2 linked regions of the Cellvibrio sp. PSBB006 genome follow. The protein of the gene in region 1 interacts with the protein of each later gene in a pairwise test. Links are inferred from orthologs where the notes say so. Each region holds a gene or a part of one and is shown on either strand. Other genes may lie near its edges. The genes, in order: gyrB and gyrA.

Region 1 (16,417 bases):
CATAGCAGTAAAGGGGTTTCCGGCAGCTGAAGTATTGTCCAGAGGTCAACAAAAGCTCCTGGTATGTGCCCTTAAGATTGCTCAAGGCTATGTGTTTTCTCGACTTACAGAACGTCGTTGCATCTACTTGATAGATGATTTGCCAGCGGAGTTGGACGAGCAGCACCGTTACTTGCTCGTAAGATGGCTGGACAGTATGGGTACGCAAACATTCGTAACCGGTGTAGAGCAACAGATTTTGATAGATGCCTGGCGGCAACTGCCGGGAACGGAGATAAAACTGTTTCACGTGGAACAGGGTAAAATTCAAGCGGTTATCAATTCACGATAAACGCGACAGATAAAGTAGCAAGCGGAGAATAAATCTATGTCAGATGAGAAGACTTACGACTCGTCCAGTATTAAAGTCCTTAAAGGACTGGATGCGGTGCGTAAGCGCCCAGGGATGTACATTGGTGATACTGATGATGGTTCAGGCCTGCACCACATGGTCTTTGAAGTTGTCGATAACTCCATCGACGAGGCGCTCGCCGGTTACTGTACTGATATCAAAGTAATTATCCACCCGGACGAAACTGTCTCTGTCGCTGACAATGGTCGGGGTATTCCGACAGATATGCACGAAGAAGGTGTATCAGCGGCTGAAGTTATCATGACAGTTCTGCACGCTGGCGGTAAATTCGATGACAACACCTATAAAGTGTCCGGCGGTTTGCACGGGGTAGGGGTATCCGTGGTTAATGCGCTGTCAGAAGAACTTAAACTGACGATTCGCCGCAAAGGCAAGATCCACGAGCAAGTCTACCGCCATGGGGTTCCACAGGCACCCTTGACCATTGTGGGCGATACCACAACGACCGGTACAGAGATTCACTTCAAACCTTCTCCGGAAACCTTTACGAACATTGAGTTCCACTACGATTTATTGGCCAAGCGCCTGCGTGAGCTATCTTTCCTTAACTCCGGTGTCTGCATCCACCTGAAAGATGAACGCAGTGGAAAGGAAGACACCTTTCAGTATGAAGGTGGGTTAAAAGCGTTTGTTGAATACCTGAATCAAAACAAAAGCTCCATGAATAAGGTTATTCACATCCTTGCGGCGCAACGGGAAGACGGCATCGGTGTGGAGATTGCGTTGCAGTGGAATGACTCCTTCCAGGAAAATCTCTTCTGCTACACCAATAACATTCCCCAGCGGGATGGTGGTACTCACCTGGCGGGCTTCCGCGCAGCATTAACCCGCAGCTTGAATACTTACATCGAGAAAGAAGGCTTGGGCAAGACCGCCAAGGTTGCCACCACCGGTGACGATGCCCGTGAGGGTTTGACGGCTATCATCTCGGTAAAAGTACCGGACCCCAAGTTTTCCTCACAGACCAAGGACAAACTGGTTTCATCCGAGGTGAAAACAGCCGTAGAGCAGGAGATGAACCAGATCTTCAGCGATTACCTGCTGGAGAATCCCTCTGAAGCCCGCGCTATTGTTAACAAGATGATCGAAGCGGCTCGCGCCCGTGAAGCGGCGCGCAAGGCGCGTGATATGACTCGCCGTAAAGGGGCATTGGACATTGCCGGGCTGCCCGGCAAGCTGGCGGATTGCCAGGAAAAAGATCCGGCATTATCAGAAGTTTACCTGGTGGAGGGTGATTCGGCGGGCGGTTCAGCCAAACAGGGTCGCGCCCGTAAGACCCAGGCAATATTGCCGCTCAAGGGGAAGATCCTCAACGTTGAGAAAGCTCGCTTCGACAAGATGCTCTCCAGTGCTGAAGTCGGCACCCTGATTACCGCCTTGGGCTGCGGCATTGGTAAAGACGATTACAACCCCGAAAAATTGCGTTACCACAGCATCATCATCATGACGGACGCCGATGTGGACGGTTCCCACATCCGTACCTTGTTGTTGACCTTCTTCTTCCGCCAGATGCGTGAATTGATTGAACGGGGCCACATCTACATCGCTCAGCCGCCCTTGTACAAAATCAGCAAAGGCAAACAAGAGCAGTACTTAAAAGATGAAGCGGCGATGACGGAGTTCCTGACCCAGGCTGCCCTGGAAGGCGCCAGCCTGCATGTCAATGCAGATGCGCCGGGTATCAGCGGAGAAGCACTGGAAAAGCTGGTGGGCCAGTACCGTAAGGTCATGGCTACGATCGAACGTTTGTCCCGTCTTTATCCATCAGAAGTGCTGGAGAAGATGATTTACTTGCCATCACTGCGCGCTGAACATTTGGCAGATCAAGGTCATATGCAGCAATGGTGTGACCAGATGCTGGCCCGATTTAGCCTGGATACCCGTGCTGGCAGCCAGAAGTACATCATCAGTGTGCGTGAAGACAGTGAGCGCCATTTATTCCTGCCACAAGTCGAGATCATCGCGCATGGCATTTCACACCACTATCCCTTTAACCACGACTTCTTCCAGTCCGGCGAGTATGCTTCGATCGTATCCTTGGGTGAAAACCTTGAAAGCCTGATGGAAGAAGGTGCCTATATGCAGCGTGGTGAACGTAAGCAAACGGTAAGTAATTTTGCCGAGGCGCTCGATTGGTTGATGAAGGAATCCCGCAAGGGTTACAACATCCAGCGCTATAAAGGGCTGGGGGAGATGAACCCGGAACAGCTGTGGGAAACCACCATGAACCCGGAAACCCGACGTATGTTGCGGGTCAGTATCCAGGATGCTATCGCTGCTGATCAGATTTTCACCACGTTAATGGGTGATCATGTGGAACCGCGCAGGGAGTTTATCGAGACCAATGCGTTAGCGGTTGCTAACCTTGACATCTAATGTTGCTGCCGCCATGGTCTATACTGGTTGTATGGCTGCATCGCAGTCAGTTCAATCAGTAACCGTGTAGCAAGAGGCAATATCAATGAGTGAAGAAAAACTCAAGGTAGTAACGCTTAGCCAGATCGCTGAGGCGTTGGAAGAACGCCAGACGCCCGATCGGCGCAAGAAGAGTGAGGAGCTTCCGGAAGGAGTCGTCAATGAGCGCCGCAAAGGTGATAGACGTAACCTTAAAAGTGAAAGCAAGTAACCGGTAACGTTTTCGCAAAAAAGCCAATCTGTACAGATTGGCTTTTCTTTTTGGTCATCACAGAAATCTACGCATCAAGTTTGCATTAGCGGATGAGAATCGATATATATCGCTTTGATACATTTTTTTACTAAAAGACGACGTATTATTCCAACAGCATCATCGGCTTGTCGACCGGGCTCAACCTTGTGAGAGGGTTATGGACACACCTGAACAGTCTAATAAACAACGATCATCCGCTGAGCCCATGGTGTCCATCCAGGTATTGAATGCCTGTCGTATTCTGGTGATCAACGGCAAAGGAGGTGCGGGAAAGACAACGGTCAGTACCAACCTCGCTGCCTGGCTTGCTCACCGTGGCGAGCGAACGGTATTGGTCGATGCTGATCCGCAGGCTTCTTCCCACTACTGGGTAACGCATCGCGATCCTGTGTTGCCTTCTATATATAGCGTCAAGATCGAAACCAATTCGCGCACAACGCGCAGCTTCCAATGGCGTGCCCCCAAGCCGACTCGCTGGCTGATTACCGACGCTCCGCCGGGCCTGACAGGCCCTGCGCTGGACGATCTGGTGCAGGACCACGATTTGATCGTGGTTCCCGTACAGCCTTCTGATATCGATATTCGTGCGAGCGCGCGCTTCATCGGTGAGTTGCTGCTGACGCAAAATATGCGCCGCAAACGCCGGCCGATTGCTGTGGTTGCCAATCGTGTGAAGCAACAAACCAACGCGTGGGAGCGCCTGCAAAAATTCCTGCTGAGTTTGAACATTCCGTTTCCCGCCACGCTGCGCGATACCCAGAATTATGTGCGGGCTTACAGTGAAGGGCGTGGCATCGTGGATTATCCGTTTCAAAGCCACGCGCGCGATCGCCAGGATTGGGAGATTTTAATTCGCTGGCTGGATGCGCAGAATTCGACCCATGAATGGCTGAAAGACGAATCACCGAGTAATACCATTACCAACGCATCCTGATACCGGACACCGTATCCTCAATGATAAAAAAATCTGTCCGATTCCTATTGCTTATTTTGTTGGCAATAGCCTGTCTTTCCATACTCTGTTATCTGCTGTTGCTCGCTATAAATTGGCGTGACCAAGTGCCCAATGCTGCTGCTTTGGAAATGGTGAGAATCAATTCACTTCCAGCTATCGGTGACGACCAAGATAATGGATTTCATATTTTTTATGGATTTGATGCACCCTTAGAAAAAGATGCGCAACAAGTGGGTAAAGACAGAGCAAAAGAAAATCACAGAAATGATTATGGCGCTGGGACTATATGGGAGTCTCAAGACTTTAAATCTACGTGGTCAGAGGCTTCATTGAAGCTATTTCGTGACTGCGAGGAAATGAATGACCACTGTTACGAATCAATAATCAAGGCAAACAAGACGGACAACATCCTGTTTGAAAACGAAGAAGTGGTTGTTCAACGTTATCAAGAGCTTCTAGATAAACCTTTCTTTCATGAAACAACCGCATCAGCTATTCGATTTCCTTCTTATGCGCCTTTGCTCGACGCACAACGTTTGTGGTTATTTCGCGCATTTGCGCTGGCGGAAGCCAGAGAGAGTAAAGGCTTGGCTGATTTATTGGATCAGGATTTCGTCTTCTGGCGCAAAGTAATGGCAGACTCCAAGCTTCTTATCACACGAATGGTGGCTGTGAACGCTATCAAGCGAAACTTGGCGGCAGGCTGGATAATCTATGTAAATCATCAATCCGAAATGATTCTTCCAAGTGCATGGCAAGTTCCTTTTACCCATGCAGAACTATCGTCAAGAAAAGTTCTCGCAGGTGAGTGGCAATATGTTGCAGGTTTAATTAACGAAGGCTACGAAAATATTTCCTCCAACGAAACCAGATTCGAAAAAATAATGAAAACTATCGTTGCACCATTATTTCAGCCTCAGGATTCGATGAACCGCCACGCCACTTATTTGTTAGCTTTGGCAAAAGAATCAGAAAGAGAGCTGAATGAAATTCAGCTCAACGTGAGTAGCGCACAAAAACTTGCTGATAAAGCTTTCGATCCAAATAACCTTGGGTGGATTAACTATATCTATAATGGTATGGGAAAAATATTGTTGAATTTGGGATTCTCGCAATATACCGAATACATAAAAAAAGCACATGATCTTGAGGGAATTCGTCGGCTCCATATTTTAGCAATTCAGTTGCGTGCTTCTCGCTCGTTGAACAAAATGCAGAAGCGAATCTCTACAAGCATGTTGAGAAACCCATACGACGAAAAACCATTTCTCTGGGATCAAATGAACAGAAAGCTAATCTTTGATGCTCGGGGGGATAAGGAAAAATATTACGAAATTCCGTTGTAGTTCTTAAAGCTTTCACGCAAACAAAGATCTATCAATCCCCATTTTCTTCATACGCGACGCCAGGGTAGTTGGCTTTATACCCAATAGACTCGCAGCACCATCATCGCCATACAGTTTTCCTTTTGTTTGTCGCAAGGCGTCGATCGTGGTTTGGTAACGCAAATGCCGATAATCCTGCTCCGTAATAGCTTCGGATATCGTTGGCGAAATATCTTGTGCTGGCTCATATGTTAAAGCGAGATCATCGAGCACCAGCTTATCGCCGCGACTTAAAATCACTTGCCGTTCAATCAGGTTTTCCAACTCACGAATATTGCCGGGCCAATCGTACTGCTGCAGACGCTGTATTTGTGCGATGGATACTTTTAATTCCGGTTTGTGAAAACGCTGACAGGTTTTTTGCAGAAAGTGAGCTGTTAGCAAGGGAATATCTTCCAGTCGCTCGCGCAAGGGCACAGAGCGAATCGGGAAAACATTTAAACGGAAATATAAATCCTCGCGAAACCTTCCTTCCTTGGCGAGTTGCCTGAGATTACGATTTGTGGCAGCGATTACGCGCACATCTACCCGGCGTGTTACCGATTCACCAACCCGCTCAAACTCGCCATCCTGTAACACCCGTAACAATTTTCCCTGCAATCCCGGCGGTAACTCGCCCACTTCATCGAGAAATAGTGTGCCGCCATCGGCCACTTCAAAGCGACCCAGGCGATCTGTCACCGCACCGGAAAAAGCGCCACGCACGTGACCAAAAAATTCACTCTCAAATAAATCCTGCGGAATTGCCGCGCAATTTACGCGGATTAAGGGTCGGCTATTACGATCACTCGCGCTATGAATGGCACGAGCAATTAATTCTTTACCGGTCCCGGATTCGCCGGTAATCAAAACTGTTGCAACCGTGGGTGCGACCAATTGAATTTGATACGCAATTTGTTGCACCGCCGGACTGCGGCCAACGATATGATGCGGGTTATAGCCTTCACTGATCTCTTCTTGCAGATAAGCATTTTCCAATTCCAGTTTATGCTTCAACTGCTCAACTTCTTCCAGTGCCTTACGCAATTTACTTTCGGCCAGTTTGCGATCCGAGACATCGCGAAAGATGACCACCGCACCCACCAGGTGACCATTGTCCATAATAGGTGTACTGGTATATTCCACCGGAATCGGCCGGCCATCACGATGCCAAAAAACTTCGTCATCCACGCGCCGTATCGCACCGTCTTTAAAGGCGGCAAAGATCGGGCAATCGTGCACGCAATAATCTGAACCGTCGGTATGACTGTGATGAATTGCCACATGAATATTACGACTGATTAATTCTTCCGCCTTCCAACCCAGGATACGCTCCGCCGCAGGGTTCACAAACGTCGCGCGACCCTCGGCATCAACGCCGTAAATACCTTCGCCGGCCGCGCTCAATATCAACTGGTTTTCCTTTTCAATATCCTGGAAAACCTGGTGGATGCGTTGCCACTGCAATAAACCAAATTTGTGATGGCGCTGCGCGTTCGCGTGCATGCGCCACTGCTGATAAAAATCCCGGTCGCGCAGGCACAGACAAATCAGTTGCTGGTTGTCGACGCTGGTGATCGAAGCATTGATCTCCAATTCAATTTCGCGACCATCTGCAGTGGTGATGGTGATGTCATCAATCAAACTGCTGCCTTTGTGCAACACCGCTTGGGTAAACACATGCAAACTGGGAAGTGAATTTTTAAAGCAACTGCTGACACGCTGATTAATTAACTCATCGCGATCCCATCCCAACAAATCACAGGTTAATTGATTGATAAACACAAACCGGTCTTGCCAGGGGTTGATTAACGCCATGGCTTCAGGTGCTTGATCGAGCATGATTTCGTTCATAGTCATACATTTGTTGTGAAGATGGTCAGGGCGCATTGGGTAGAGGTTTCCGAGACCGTCGGAGGCATGGATGCCGACGCCGAGCCCCCACGGAAGGGTTCACGGCGTGTATCGGAAACCTCTACCCAATGCGCCCACAGTCCCACTTTAAGAAGAGAGGTGGCAGCACTCCGTTGCCGCTTGCGAGACACGCCGTGAATACATCCCTGTAGGCTCGACATCGGCATCCATGCCGATGACGGTCTCGCAAGCGGCAACGGAGTGCTTTTCCCGCCGACCTTCACTTCGAAGAACAACAACGAAAAATCGTGCCAAGTGCAACGAAGTTTCGTTAATCACGAAAAATCGTGGTGATCAGATATCAAAAGGGAAATAAAAACAGAATAGAAATCAGGGAGTTGAGCGAAAAGACAGGATTGGCACAAAGCTCGCAATAGCCCTCTCAGCCGTAAAACAGCAACAACAACTTCTTAATACATTCCGTGCAATGGCTGCCGCAACTTGGTGCCTTGCGCATTAAAAGGGGGCGTTATGAGTAACAAGAGTTTGGGGAATCCTTACGATAGCAATGTCTCGTTAATCCATACCAAAGGCTGCAGCTGCTCCACTTGCCAGGCTGCCACCGATCAGAAAAGTTATTCGCAGGCGCTCGAACAAAACAAAGAACATACTCAACCGGTTGCTGCCGAGACAACGGATTTACACTCCGTCGAAGATTACATGGATCGCGCTGTGGAAAACGCGATTGTGCGTGCGGTGTTTAATCAGGATGACGGTGGTCGCCGGCGTTTCCTGCAAGCGATTGGCGGCGGAACTTTGGCCGCTGCGCTCTCCAGTGTGATTCCGCTCGGCGCCATCAAAGCCGCTGCAAAAGAAGCGGGCGGTCCGTTGGAAAAGAAAAACCTTAAAGTCGGTTTTGTACCCATTACCTGCGCAACGCCCATCATCATGGCGCATCCCATGGGCTTTTATGCCAAGCATGGTTTGGATGTGGAAGTGATCAAGACGGCGGGTTGGGCGGTGGCCCGGGATAAATCCCTGGCGGGCGAATACGATGCGTCGCACATGCTCACGCCCATGCCGATTGCCATGAGTATGGGTGTGGGTTCAACCGCGAAGCCTTTCATCATGCCCGCCGTGGAAAATATTAATGGCCAGGCCATTGTGTTGCATGTGGATCACAAAGATAAACGGGACCCCAAACAATGGAAGGGCTTCAAGTTTGGTGTGCCGTTTGAATTTTCCATGCACAACTTTTTATTGCGTTATTACGTTGCCGAGCATGGCCTTGATCCTGATAAAGATATCCAGATTCGTGTTGTACCGCCGCCAGAGATGGTCGCCAATTTACGTGCGGGGAATCTCGATGGTTATCTCTCGCCCGATCCGTTTAATCAACGCGCCGTGTGGGAAAAAGTAGGTTTTATCCACACGTTGACCAAAGATATCTGGGAAGGTCATCCCTGTTGCGCCTTCGCGTGTAGCAAGGAATTTGCATTGACCAATCCCAATACCTACGGCGCCTTGTTGAAGTCTATTGTCGAGGCGACGCACTACTCCGCCAAGCACGAAAATCGCAAGGAAATCTCAGCCGCAATTGCTCCTGCGAATTATCTTAACCAACCGGTACCGGTGATAGAGCAAGTCTTGCTAGGTCGCTATGCCGACGGCTTGGGTGAAGTGAAAAATGTACCCGACCGTATCGACTTCGATCCCTTCCCCTGGCATTCCATGGCGGTGTGGATTCTCACCCAGATGAAGCGTTGGGGTTATGTAAAAGGTGATCTGGATTATCAAAAAATTGCCCAGGAAGTTTACCTGGCTACCGATTGCGAAAAAGTCATGAAAGAGCTGGGTTATACCGTGCCGACATCGACCAACAAAAATTATTTCATCATGGGCAAAGAATTTGATTACACCAAACCCGACGCCTACGTTGACAGTTTTGCCATCCGGAGAAGTTGAGCATGAGCAGTATCAACTTACGCGCGCTCATCGTATCGCTCACCTTTCTTGTGGTGGTGCTGGGCATCTGGGAAATCAGTGCGCAAGCACCGGCGGCAACAGAAGCCTTATCGGAATATGAATTACTGATGGGTGGCGCCGACCAGGAAGCGCGTGTGCCACCACCCTCAGCGATTCTGGTGCGCGCGTGGGAAGAATTGAGCAATCCATTTTACGATGCCGGGCCCAATGATAAAGGCATCGGCATTCAATTGGGCTACTCCATCTACCGTGTATTGAGTGGATTTTTTCTCGCTGTGTTAGTGGCGATTCCGATCGGCTTTTTAATCGGGATGTCGCCGCTGATGTATTGCGCGTTGAATCCCTACATCCAAGTATTGCGCCCGATTTCGCCGCTGGCGTGGATGCCGCTTGCGCTGTTTATCATCAAGGATTCTGAAACCTCCGCGATCTTCGTCATCTTTATCTGTTCCATCTGGCCGATGCTACTCAACACGGCGTTTGGTGTGGCTAATGTACGCGAGGATTGGATTAATGTAGCACGCACCCATGAGCTTTCGCCCTTGCGTACCGCGTTTACCGTCATCCTTCCCGCTGCAGCGCCGACCATATTGACCGGTATGCGAATTTCCATCGGTATTGCCTGGTTGGTGATTGTCGCCGCCGAGATGCTTGTGGGCGGCACCGGCATTGGTTACTACGTGTGGAATGAGTGGAACAACCTGGATTTAACCAGTGTGATTTTCTCGATCCTGATGATCGGCATCGTCGGCATGATCCTGGATCTGTTGTTAACCGGCGCCACAAAATTGGTGCAGTACGACGAGTAATTTATGAATAAACATTTTCTGCAAGTTCAAAACCTTGCCAAACGTTTCAGCGGAAAAACCGCTAACGATTCGCTTACTGTTTTTGAGAACGCCAACTTCTTTATCGAGAAAGGTGAATTTGTTTGCATCATCGGTCACTCCGGCTGTGGTAAATCCACCATCATGAATTCGCTGTCCGGGCTGGATAAACCCAGCGAGGGTGTCGTGATCATGGACGGAAAGGAGATCAGCGGACCGAGCCTGGAACGCGGCATTGTGTTTCAAAATTATTCACTCTTGCCTTGGCTGAGTGCACTGGACAATGTGATCTTTGGTGTGCGTGCACGCTGGCCTCAATGGTCGAAAGAAAAAATCAAACAACACAGCCGCGACTATCTGGAGATGGTGGGTTTAAAAGGTGTTGAAAATCGCAAACCGTCGCAACTCTCCGGTGGTATGCGGCAACGGGTTTCTATCGCGCGCGCCTTTGCAACGCAACCGAAGTTACTGTTACTCGATGAACCTTTTGGTGCACTGGATGCGCTGACGCGCGGTGTGATTCAGGATGAACTCACGAACATTTGCAACAAGACCCAGCAAACCGTTTTCATGATTACGCATGATATTGACGAAGCCATGTTGCTCGCGGATCGTATCCTCTTGATGAGCAATGGACCGGGTGCGGTCATTGCTGAATCAGTCGTGGTGGATTTACCGCGCCCGCGCAAACGTGCGGATATTATTCACCATCCTGGCTATTACCAGATTCGCAATTACCTGGTGGATTTTTTGGTCAACCGTTCAAAAACCATCAAGGCTGAACCCGGCGTACAACACTTTCCCATCAACATTAACCCCACAACCGTTAATCCAACAGAGGATGCGCAGCAAACGTACAAGGTTTCTGCGCACGCCGTTAATGCCTAGGAGCACCACACCATGAAAAAACAAGACGTTGTAGAAGCTATTGTTCTCGCCAAACAAAAGATGAACCTGACCTGGGAAGGCATCGCGGAAAGTATCGGCATGTCGCCCGTGTGGACGACCTCGGTGTGCCTGGGTATGAACAGCGCACCGGCCGAAAAAGCCGAAGCCTTGTGCAAGGTATTTGATCTGCCGGAAAGTGCCAAAGCCGCGCTGATGGAATGTCCTACCAAAACCTGGGGCGACGCCATTCCGCAAGATCCACTGATCTATCGCCTCTATGAAATGATCGGCGTTTACGGCCCGACAATCAAAGAAATCATCCACGAAAAATTTGGTGACGGCATCATGAGTGCAATTGATTTTTCCATGGAGATTGGCAAGGAAGAAAATCCCAAAGGGGATCGCGTCATTATCAACTTAAACGGGAAATTCTTGCCCTATAAAGCGTGGTAATATCCGAATCCTGCGCAGAGTCTTTGGTTGGTCTGTACCATCTGAAGGCATCCGCGCGGGGTCACAGAATGCTTCTCCCGCCAAAATGAAACGCGATTTACCCATTCTTGTTTCAAATCAACTCCTACGATCACTTTCAGACTTATTTTATAAGTTGAGAGAATCAACCAGGAGTACATAGAAATGGGTAAACGCATCTTGCTATTACAAGGTCACCCCGACGGAGCTGGCCATCACCTGTGTCATGCGCTGGAGCGGGCCTACCAGAAAGGCGCTGCCGATGCGGGCCATGACATACGACAGATAAATATAGCGGCGTTGGATTTTCCCTTATTGCGCAGTCAACAGGATTGGGAGCACGGCAAACTACCCGCGGTGTTGCAACCCGCACAACAGGACATTCACTGGGCCGAGCATCTGGTAATGTTTTTTCCGTTGTGGCTGGGCGATATGCCCGCGCTCGTGAAAGGATTTCTGGAGCAAGTGGCGCGCCCCGGTTTTGCTTTCAACTACGATGATAAAAACCCCTTTGGCAAAAAAGGCCTCACTGGCAGATCTGCACGCGTAGTGGTTACCATGGGTATGCCCGCTGTCGTTTATCGCTGGTTCTATCGCGCCCACAGCGTCAAGTCGCTTGAGCGTAACATTCTCGGCTTTGTCGGATTCAGCCCCATCAATGAAACCTTGGTTGGCCTGGCAGGTAATATGAAAAAACCTGATGCACAAAAATGGCTGATTAAGCTGGAAAAACTTGGCGCAAGCGGCGAGTAAGACTTGCGCCCACGGTTTTACAACATCCTGAAGTCCTGGTTCAGAAATTCCTTCCGTAGTAGGTTAAGATTGCCGGTAATCCAATAATTGTCAGGGGTTTCTCCACCTGGCAAACGCTTTACCTATTCGGCATGGTGACGGGTCTGCAATTCTTCCAACCGTTAGGACAATAATGATGAATCAACTTACTACCGCAGCGGCGCTTTGCGCAGTGCTTGCTTCTTCACTGACATTTGCACAGAACCCTCTGAACTTCGGCAGCAATATAAAAACCGCTGATCCCTCAGGCCACGTATGGGCCGACGGTAAAATGTACCTTTACACCTCTCACGACGAAGAATGCCAGCAAGATTTCCACATGAAAGACTGGCACACCTTCTCGTCATCAGACCTGGTGACCTGGACCGACCACGGCCCCAGTCTGTCGGTGGATGACCTCACCTGGGCCGACGACTTCGCCTGGGCGCCGGATGCGGCTTACAAAAACGGGAAATACTATCTGGTCTTCCCCGCCGGCACCGGCTTTAAAGATCGCGTCAATCCGGAAAAAAGCACCAAGTGGATGGGTATCGGTATTGCCGTCAGCGATTCCCCCACCGGCCCCTTTAAAGATGCCATTGGCAAACCCTTATGGAAAAAGCCCTACGCCAATGACCCCAGTCTGTTTATCGATGATGACGGCAAGGCCTATTTGTATTTTCACGGCATGCAGCACGATTACTATGTGGCTGAAATGGCAGACGATTTACTCAGCGTGAAAGGTGATTTCATCAAGATGGATATGGGCGGCTACGAGCCCAAGATGGAAGGCCCCTGGGTGTTCAAACGCGAAGGCATCTATTACTTCACCATGCCGGAAAATAATCGCGTACTCACCTACTACACGGCCAAGTCACCGACAGGCCCGTGGAAATATCAAGGCGTGTTTATGGATGAAGAAGCCAATGCAAATAATCACCACTCCATCGTTGAATACAAAGGCCATTGGATTCTGTTCTACCACCGCTGGCTGCAGACACCGGGTTTAGCCTGCGACAAGAAACAACGTCACGTCGCTGCCGAATACATCCATTTCAATGAAGACGGCACCATCCAGAAAATAGAAAGAACCACAGAGGGTGTGCGTGATTTCCCGCAAAGAATCAAACAATCTGAACAGCTGAAACGATAGCTAAAACCTTGGTGCCATTGATGGGCTGCTGTGAATTTGGTGGCGTTCTTGCTACTGTAAGCTGCTTTCTGTGAGCCGCTCCTGCAACTTATGGAACCTGTCTCCCTTCCGGTGACAGGTTCTCACCATCAATGGAAAGACTGAAAAGGTATAAGTAACCATGAACGCAACTGAACAGATCAATGCTTTCATCGCGCATATCAAAACGTTCAACAAGAGTTTTACCGAAAGTCGCAGTAGCTTGAAAAAATTGCTGGTGTATTTACGAATTCCGGCAAACAGTGAAAAACGCTTTATGAGCGTGCAAGAAATAAAAATGAAATGTGCAAACCCCAAAGATAAACGGCTCGATAAATACGAGCCTGCACTTAATGAACTGAAAAAAGTCTGGGGCACATCGCTCAATTACGGAAGACCGGTCAGCGTAGCACTTCCTCCACCTCCGCTGGTCACCCCAAGTAACGCCATGACCCTGGTGAACGAAGTCAGAGCGGAACTGGAAAAGTGTAAGCTCTATGCCTGCAACGATGTAGGAACTTTCTCTTCTTGTGTTAATAAAAGTTTGCCTAAATCCGAACAGGATCGTATTAGAAAAGCCAAACCCGAATTTGTTGGTGCACCGATTCTCTCACCGGACAGAAGTTGGAAAGCGCGAAGCCTGAAGGTTGCCTTCGATTCTGTTAATAGCAAACAAGCGGCGGAATGCACCAACTTCGCTTACTACGCCGCGCATATTCTCGGCACCGGCAAAACAACCCCGCAACCGCGAATTGAAATCGTGTCCTGGGAAGGCGAGGGAACATTAAAACATCTATTCGTTCTTGTCGGCCGAAAAGGCACTACGGCTGTTGACGGTCGCATACCCTCCGCATCGACCTGGAACAATGATGTCGTTATTGTAGATTGCTGGGCACTATCCCTGGGTTGGGACTGCGTCTTTACGAAAGATAACTACTGCTTCAAGGGCATGATGTCCCCCCTCAAAGTGCAGATGGACAGCACCATCGCCAGCCTTGCCGGACCGATGAATGTGCAAGGTGGACTGAAAAAAACGGGTTTTGATCTGACCAAGTAGCCGGCTTCATTTTTCTGATCGTCGAACAACCCAAACGACTTTCAAATTGCCTTTTCACCTCGTAACCGGTTAGGATGTCCTTTGTCCTGAAACAAAGGACATTCCGGGCGTAATTTGCTAAAACGAGAATCAGAGATGAAAGGTCAGGACATAGTGCTGCTGCTCAAACTCCTGAGCATCGAAAAATCCGCATCCGCGGCAAGCGAAACCCAATACAGTGTGCGTCAGTTGGAGGTTGCTACCGGCATTAGCAAATCGGAGTTGAGCGCGGCGCTTAATCGCTGTATTCGAGTGGGGCTGGCTGCGCGTGACCATCAAACGGGTATACCCAAAGTGAATCGTAAAGCCCTGCTAGGCTTTTTGCTTCACGGTATTAAATACGTGTTTCCAGCAAAACCCGCCGAGTTGGTCCGTGGTATGCCCACTGCTTTTGCTGCTCCGGTTATGGCCGGCAGATTGATGTCTGCAGGTGAAATTATTAATGTCTGGCCAGATGCAACAGGGCAACATAAAGGCCAAGCTATCTCACCACTCTTTAAATCTGCACCTATGGCGGCAAAAGCCGACGCCAAGCTCTATGAATTACTTGCTTTGGTCGATGCAATTCGCATTGGCAATGCTCGGGAACTGAAGCTCGCTACTCAGTTGCTTGAAGAGGAATTCGCCCGATGAGCATCTACAACACACATCGCGAAATGATACTGATGGTTGCCGATGCGTTAGGCAGTGAACTTTTACCGCAAGTAGCTTTTGTGGGCGGCTGTACTACTGGACTACTGATTACCGATGAGATGAGTAAAGAGTCGGTACGGTATACCGACGATGTTGATCTTATTATTCACGTATTCGGATATACCGGTTGGCATTCATTCAGCGAACAACTCATTGCGCGTGGTTTTCGTATATCAAAGGATGACGAAGTAAACTGCCGTTTTCGCTTGGGTGATTTGCAGGTTGATTTTATGCCGGATGATGTCAGCGCTTTAGGCTTTACCAACCGTTGGTACAAAGCAGCACTGCAAACCGCTCAGCCTTTTTCCATGAGCGAAAAGGTCACTATTAGATTGGTGAAACCAGTTTATTTTTTAGCAACTAAATTTGAGGCCTTTAAAGGTCGTGGAAAAAATGATGTGCTTGGCAGTCGTGATATTGAAGATATTCTCAGTGTGATTGATGGTCGCGCTGAATTACTCGAAGAAATACGCAGTGCAGCAGCGGACGTGAAAAGCTATTTAACCATGGAATTTAAAATGTTGCTTGGTTCGCCAGATATAGCATACGCCGTCCAGTCTAGTGGAGCGGGAGATGCTGGACGTATACACCTGATATTCGAACGAATCAACGATATTGTTACGCTTCCAACATAAAAAAACCGGACTGTTTTGTGCTGTTTTACCAAGTGAACATCTGGGAAACAACGACTGATAAATCCTTTATGCCGAACATAGAACCATCCATTAATAAAAAATCTTTTATGCTAACCTCTGTGTGTTTTGTGCAAGCTGTACTGATAGCCACTGTGATGGGTTGCATCGCCCAAACCCAAATTAACCTGGCGGCGCTGATCAACCTCGGTGCAGAAATTCCACCGGCGTTACGCCTGGATGTCACCATTCAGGATCTGCTGGGTTTCGGTCCCGTATATTTCGCAATGGTGTTTACCGCATTTATCCCCGCCTTGTTATTTGCGCATTTTCTTGCTCGACGTTGGCCGCACCTTAGCTATCTAATTTTCGTTTTCGCCGGTGCTTTATCGTTGTTATTAACCTTCAAATTGGCCGATGCTTTTGCACCTATGCCGACCTTGATCGCTGCGACGCGAGATATTTTCGGCACTTTATTGATGATGGCCGGTGGTGCCTTGGGAGGTTGGTTTTTCGCGCGGGGATATCGACGAGGTGACGTATGTTGAGCTCGCTTCGTGCGGTAGTTGCCAGCCTGATTTTTGTAGCCAGTTTGATGGCGCATAGCCAGCAAAATTATCACGTCGAAA
Region 2 (6,005 bases), 2.7 Mb from region 1 along the record:
CAAGCGCTGAGCCGGACGTTTCATATGTTTCCTCAGGGATTCCTCTACCTCAAAACGTGTTTCGTGGAGGTGGATATGAATCGGCGAATCCATTTCCTGGGCCAGCACAGCCACCTTCTCCAATACATCGTCGGAGACGGTATAAGGAGCATGGGGTCCGAAACCAACATTCACCAGATGACTGGAGCGGAAGTCATCATGCAGTGCGAGACCTTTGGCGAAATAATCCTCCGGCCCCTGGCCCCAGGCAGAAGGAAAATCGAAGATCGGAAAGGCTATTTGCGCCCGCATGTGGGCTTGTTGGGCAGCCTGGGCGGCTTGCTCGGGATAGAAATACATGTCGGCAAAACAGGTCGTGCCGCTTTTGATCATCTCGGCCATGGCTAACTCAGTGCCATCGCGCACAAATTCTTCGCTAACCCACTGATCCTCGGCAGGCCAGATGTGATTGTTGAGCCAATCGCGCAAGGGTTTGTCGTCCGCAAAGCCACGCAGCAGGCTCATAGCTGCGTGACCGTGGGCATTGATAAGGCCAGGTATAACCAGGTGGTTAGTCAGGTTGATGGTTTGTTCGGCGTTGAAGCGTTTATCCGCTTCGTCCTGGGGAACAATAGCAACGATAGCGCCGTTGTGAACCGCCAGGGCACAATTTTCAAGCACGCGGTCCTCCGGTATAACCGGGACAATCCACCGCGCTTTAATCAATAAACGAATGCTTTCTGGTGCAGGCATGGTCTTTCCTGGGTTAAAACGTCCCGAGATTGAGAGCCGCGCAGTATAACCCAAAGCGTGTTGATGGGCAGTGATCCACAGCGCAGCGACCGGGTCTATCGGGGGTTGATCAATGAATGCTCAGGCGCTCCACGAGCTGGCCTAAAAAATGCCTATCGAATTGATTTTGTGGTAGTATTCCCGCCTTTCTGTGGCAGCCAAACCCGTTTTTAAAAAGGCCGTTCAGTGTGTCGTTAAAAGCCGGTCGATCACTCGCCAGTGCTGACAAAATGATCAATTAACCCAAGCAGTCACCATAATAAGGAATGCTGTAAACCCATGGGCGAATTTGCAAAAGAAGTTTTACCCGTAAATATCGAAGACGAACTCAAGCAGTCCTATCTCGATTACGCTATGAGCGTTATTGTAGGCCGTGCATTGCCGGATGTGCGCGACGGTTTGAAACCAGTGCATCGCCGTGTGCTCTTTGCCATGAGCGAGTTGAACAACGACTGGAACAAGCCTTATAAAAAGTCGGCTCGTGTCGTGGGTGACGTTATCGGTAAATACCATCCCCACGGTGACTCAGCGGTTTATGACACCATCGTGCGTATGGCGCAGCCGTTTTCATTGCGCTACATGCTGGTGGACGGTCAGGGGAACTTCGGTTCCATTGATGGCGATAACGCAGCAGCTATGCGTTATACCGAAATCCGGATGGCCAAGCTGGCCCATGACCTGTTGGCCGATCTCGACAAAGAAACCGTCGATTTTGCGCCCAACTATGATGGTTCCGAACAAATCCCCGTTGTATTACCCACCCGTATTCCTAATCTGCTGGTCAATGGCTCCTCCGGTATTGCTGTGGGTATGGCCACCAATATCCCGCCGCATAACCTGAAGGAAGTGGTGCAGGGCTGTCTGGCGATGATTGATAACCCCGATATCACCGTCGATGAACTGATGGAATATATTCCCGGTCCGGATTTCCCCACTGGCGCGATCATCAATGGCCGCGCAGGTATTGTGGAGGCTTATCGTACCGGTCGCGGCCGTATTTACGTGCGCGCCAAAGCGAATATCGAAGTGGATGAAAAAACCGGCCGCGAAACCATCATCGTGACCGAGATCCCTTACCAGTTAAACAAGGCGCGCTTGATTGAGCGTATCGCCGAGCTGGTAAAAGAAAAGAAAATCGAAGGCATCAGCGAACTGCGTGACGAGTCGGACAAAGATGGTTTGCGTATCGTTATCGAGGTCAAGCGCACCGAATCTGCCGATGTTTTGTTGAACAACCTTTACGCCCAAACACAATTGCAAAACGTGTTTGGTATCAACATGGTGGCTCTGGATGACGGCCAGCCCAAGATTTTAAATCTGTGGGATTTGATCGACGCGTTCATTCGTCACCGTCGCGAAGTGGTCACCCGCCGCACCGTTTACCTGTTGCGCAAAGCGCGTGAGCGCGGCCATATTCTGGAAGGTCTGGCGGTTGCCATTGCCAATATCGATGAAGTTATTGAGCTGATCAAGCGCTCACCCAGTCCTGCCGAAGCAAAAGATGGCTTGATGGCACGGGGTTGGGATGCGCGCGAAATGGCGCCGTTCCTGGAGCGTGCCGGTGAAGATGCCTGTCGTCCGGAAGATCTGGGTGAAGAATTTGGCGTGCGTGACGGTAAATACTATTTGTCCGCTGCGCAGGCACAAGCCATCCTGGAATTGCGCCTGCATCGTTTGACTGGCATGGAGCACGACAAGTTGCTTGCCGAATACGATGAAAAGCTGGTGCAAATTGCCGGATACCTCGAAATCCTCGGCAATCCCATACGCTTGATGACGGTAATCCGCGAAGAGCTTGAGCAGGTGATTGTGGATTACGGCGATGCCCGCCGCACCGAAATTGTTGCGTCGACGCTGGATTTGACCACCGAAGATCTGATCAATGAAGAAGACCGCGTAGTAACGATTTCTCATGGTGGCTACGCCAAGAGTCAACCGCTGGATGATTACCAGGCACAGCGTCGCGGTGGTATGGGTAAATCTGCCACAGCCGTTAAAGATGAAGACTTTATCGAGCATCTGCTGATCGCCAGTACCCACGATACGATTTTGTGTTTCACCAATGCCGGTAAGGTTTATTGGTTGAAGGTATATATGATTCCTGTTGCGGGGCGTCAGTCACGTGGCCGCCCGGTGGTGAATTTATTGCCGCTGGAAGAGGGCGAACGTATTACCTCTATCCTGCCGGTGAGAACCTACGATGACGACCACTTTATTTTTATGGCTACCGCTAACGGTACCGTGAAGAAAACCGTGTTGACGCAGTTCTCCCGTCCGCGCAGTGTCGGTTTGCGGGCGATTGAGTTGGACGAAGGCGATACGCTTGTCGGCACAGCGATTACCAACGGTTCCTGTGATGTCATCCTGTTCTCCAGCAGCGGTAAGGCCGCACGCTTCCGCGAAGAGCAGGTTCGGGCGATGGGACGCACGTCACGTGGTGTGCGCGGTATTCGCCTGGCTGAAGGTCAGCGTGTTGTAGGGATGGTTATTCCCATGGAAAACGGTCATGTGCTGACCGTGAGTGAACATGGTTATGGAAAGCGCACAGATGTCAGCGAGTTCCCGGCGAAAGGTCGTGGTTCGCAAGGCGTTATTGGTATGCAGACCACTGAGCGTAACGGTCAACTTGTGGGTGCCGTGCAAGTGTTTGATGGTGAAGAGATTATGTTGATCTCGGATCAGGGCACCATGGTACGCACGCGGGTTGATGAAGTGTCATTGTTGAGCCGCAACACGCAAGGTGTACGCTTGATCAAGCTCAAAACCGGTGAGCGTATGCAGGGGCTTGAGCGCATTGAAGAAAGTGCTGATGAAACCGCAAATCGTGCGCTGGCAACCGCTGAATCCTCTGGTGATGACCTCGTTGATGACGCTGGTGATGAAGGAGTACCGGATGGCGCACCAACCGATGACAACTCAACTGAGGCGTCAGATAACGATGAATAAATTAGCGCAGCCTGATCAATCAGGCTGTGTTTTTATTTGTCTCTCTTTTCACTACAACACGCTGTAGTTAACTCATGTCAGCCGAACAGAACGAAGAGCAAAAACTCCTGGCCCTGCGCAACGAAATCGATGCGATTGATGAAGAAATCGGTCGCTTGATCTCAGCCCGTGCCAAATGTGCGCAAGACGTGGCGGAAGTGAAAAAGGCCACCTTACCACCGGAAGCGCAAGTACTCTTCTATCGCCCCGAGCGTGAAGCGCAGGTGTTGCGTAAGGCCATGGAGCGGAATGTCGGGCCGTTAAGTAACGAAGAAATGGCACGCCTGTTTCGGGAAATTATGTCGGCCTGCCTTGCGTTGGAAAATCCTATCAAGGTGGCCTATCTCGGGCCGGAAGGTACTTTCACGCAGCAGGCAGCCTTGAAACATTTTGGCCATTCAGCCGTGGCTCTGCCGTTTTCTGCTATTGATGAAGTATTTCGTGAGGTGGAAGCCGGTGCCGTGAATTACGGTGTGGTACCTGTTGAGAATTCTACCGAGGGGGTGGTTAATCATACTCTCGATAATTTTATGGGCTCCAACCTGAAAATTTGCGGTGAAGTAGAGTTGCGTATCCACCAAAATTTATTGGTGTCCGATGTCACCAATGTCGGCAGCATCAGCCGTATTTATTCGCACTCCCAATCCCTGGCTCAATGTCGCAAATGGCTCGATGCGCATTATCCCAAAGCGGAACGTATCGCTGTGAATAGCAATGCTGAAGCAGCCAAACGCCTGAAGGGTGAATGGAACGCGGCGGCTATCGCCGGTAGCATGGCGGCGGAGCTCTATGGCTTGAAAGTACTGGCCGAAAAAATTGAAGATCAGCCAGACAACTCCACGCGTTTTTTAATTATTGGTACGCAAACCGTTCCCGCCAGCGGCGTGGATAAAACGTCGGTCGTCGTTGCTATGCGTAACGAGCCGGGCGCGTTGCATAATTTGCTGGAGCCGTTCCACCGTCACAATATCGACCTCACTCGCGTGGAGACCCGTCCATCACGTACCGGCGCCTGGACCTATGTGTTCTTTATTGATTTTGTCGGTCATGTTGATGATCCTCTGATCAGCAAGGTTCTTAAAGAAGTGGCGCAACGCGCTGCGGATTTGAAATTGCTGGGCTCTTATCCCAAAGCGGTTCTTTGATTCCGTTATGACTCTCTCTTCAACGTCTCGCTGGCAGGGTATTAACAAGCTCGTCGTGGTCGGTATCGGTCTGATCGGCGGCAGTTTGGCAACCGGTTTGAAGGCCCGTGGTGTCTGCAAAGAAGTGATCGGCATTGCTCGTCGCCAACAAATCTGTGAAGAGGCTGTAGCCTTGGGTATTGTTGATCGCGCTTATGTTGAGCTCGCCGAGATAGCGAGCGAATTGAGTGCGGGCGATGTCATCTTTATTGCCGTGCCGACGTTATCGGTGGCCGCCGTATTTCAACAGATAAAAGATACCGTCTCGCCTTCGGTAACCGTCACCGATGGCGCCAGTGTTAAGGGTAGTGTGCAGCAGGCAGCCGAAGCAGTTTATGGCGAGGTGCCTGCACAATTGGTTTTAGGCCATCCGATTGCCGGCTCGGAAAAAAGTGGCGTAACCGCAGCAAATCCTGATTTATATGAAAAGCATCGCGTCATCCTGACCCCGCTGGAGAACACGGGCGCACAACACCTTGAGCTGGTCACCCACATGTGGCAGGCCGTGGGTGCAGAAGTGTTAAGTATGTCGGTGGCGGAGCATGATGATGTATTGGCGGCTACGAGCCACCTGCCTCATGCGATTGCTTATTCTCTTGTGGATACCCTGGCGAAAGACATTGGTAACCCCAATATCTTTCGCTATGCCGCTGGCGGCTTCCGTGACTTTACCCGCATCGCATCCAGTGATCCGGTTATGTGGCACGATATTATGCGCGCCAACAAAACCAGTGTGCTGCATGCGCTGGATTTATTTATTGATAATCTGATGCGCCTGCGTAGTGGTATTGAGCAGGAGAACAGCGAATATCTGCTTGAGGTTTTTACCCGGGCAAAATCGGCGCGTGACCATTTCACCAACGTCTTGGCTAAAAAAGCTGACCTTGATCGAGATAATCACTCGCCGGTGGATACTCCGGCACAGCCGGACAGCAAGATACCTGGAAATTCACCATGATCAATGCTGCTACGGCTTGAGTGCTACAGGGCCGACTCATGCGCAAAATACGACAAATGTCGCTATGTCTTTTCCGACACTTGTTCAATTGGCCAAACAAACAGGCA

Evidence for each region.
Region 2: the proteins of gyrB (region 1) and gyrA interact in binary tests that used the Escherichia coli proteins (3 or more experiments, as listed by UniProt). The link is inferred for Cellvibrio sp. PSBB006 from one-to-one orthologs.

Annotation. Positions count from the first base shown.
Region 1 is NZ_CP021382.1:3,355,761-3,372,177, reverse strand. The notes cover bases 1-3,077. They hold gyrB (DNA topoisomerase (ATP-hydrolyzing) subunit B), read left to right. Parts: upstream 1-367; coding sequence 368-2,788; downstream 2,789-3,077. Other genes in these bases: CBR65_RS22320 (hypothetical protein), read left to right, coding at 2,874-3,038; recF (DNA replication/repair protein RecF), read left to right, coding at 1-331. Also shown: CBR65_RS13850 (ParA family protein), read left to right, coding at 3,238-4,014; CBR65_RS13845 (hypothetical protein), read left to right, coding at 4,140-5,381; CBR65_RS13840 (sigma 54-interacting transcriptional regulator), read right to left, coding at 5,394-7,259; CBR65_RS13835 (CmpA/NrtA family ABC transporter substrate-binding protein), read left to right, coding at 7,785-9,218; ntrB (nitrate ABC transporter permease), read left to right, coding at 9,221-10,048; CBR65_RS13825 (ABC transporter ATP-binding protein), read left to right, coding at 10,052-10,954; cynS (cyanase), read left to right, coding at 10,967-11,407; CBR65_RS13815 (NAD(P)H-dependent oxidoreductase), read left to right, coding at 11,591-12,178; CBR65_RS13810 (family 43 glycosylhydrolase), read left to right, coding at 12,351-13,349; CBR65_RS13805 (hypothetical protein), read left to right, coding at 13,510-14,424; CBR65_RS13800 (hypothetical protein), read left to right, coding at 14,560-15,096; CBR65_RS13795 (hypothetical protein), read left to right, coding at 15,093-15,791; CBR65_RS13790 (hypothetical protein), read left to right, coding at 15,809-16,336; CBR65_RS13785 (PQQ-dependent sugar dehydrogenase), read left to right, coding at 16,330-16,417. UniProt on the Escherichia coli protein: DNA gyrase negatively supercoils closed circular double-stranded DNA in an ATP-dependent manner to maintain chromosomes in an underwound state.
Region 2 is NZ_CP021382.1:640,397-646,401, forward strand. What follows is about bases 708-3,917. They hold gyrA (DNA gyrase subunit A), read left to right. Parts: upstream 708-1,050; coding sequence 1,051-3,717; downstream 3,718-3,917. Other genes in these bases: CBR65_RS02965 (TRZ/ATZ family hydrolase), read right to left, coding at 708-732; pheA (prephenate dehydratase), read left to right, coding at 3,792-3,917. Also shown: more of CBR65_RS02965, read right to left, coding at 1-707; more of pheA, read left to right, coding at 3,918-4,901; CBR65_RS02980 (prephenate dehydrogenase/arogenate dehydrogenase family protein), read left to right, coding at 4,909-5,898. UniProt on the Escherichia coli protein: A type II topoisomerase that negatively supercoils closed circular double-stranded (ds) DNA in an ATP-dependent manner to maintain chromosomes in an underwound state.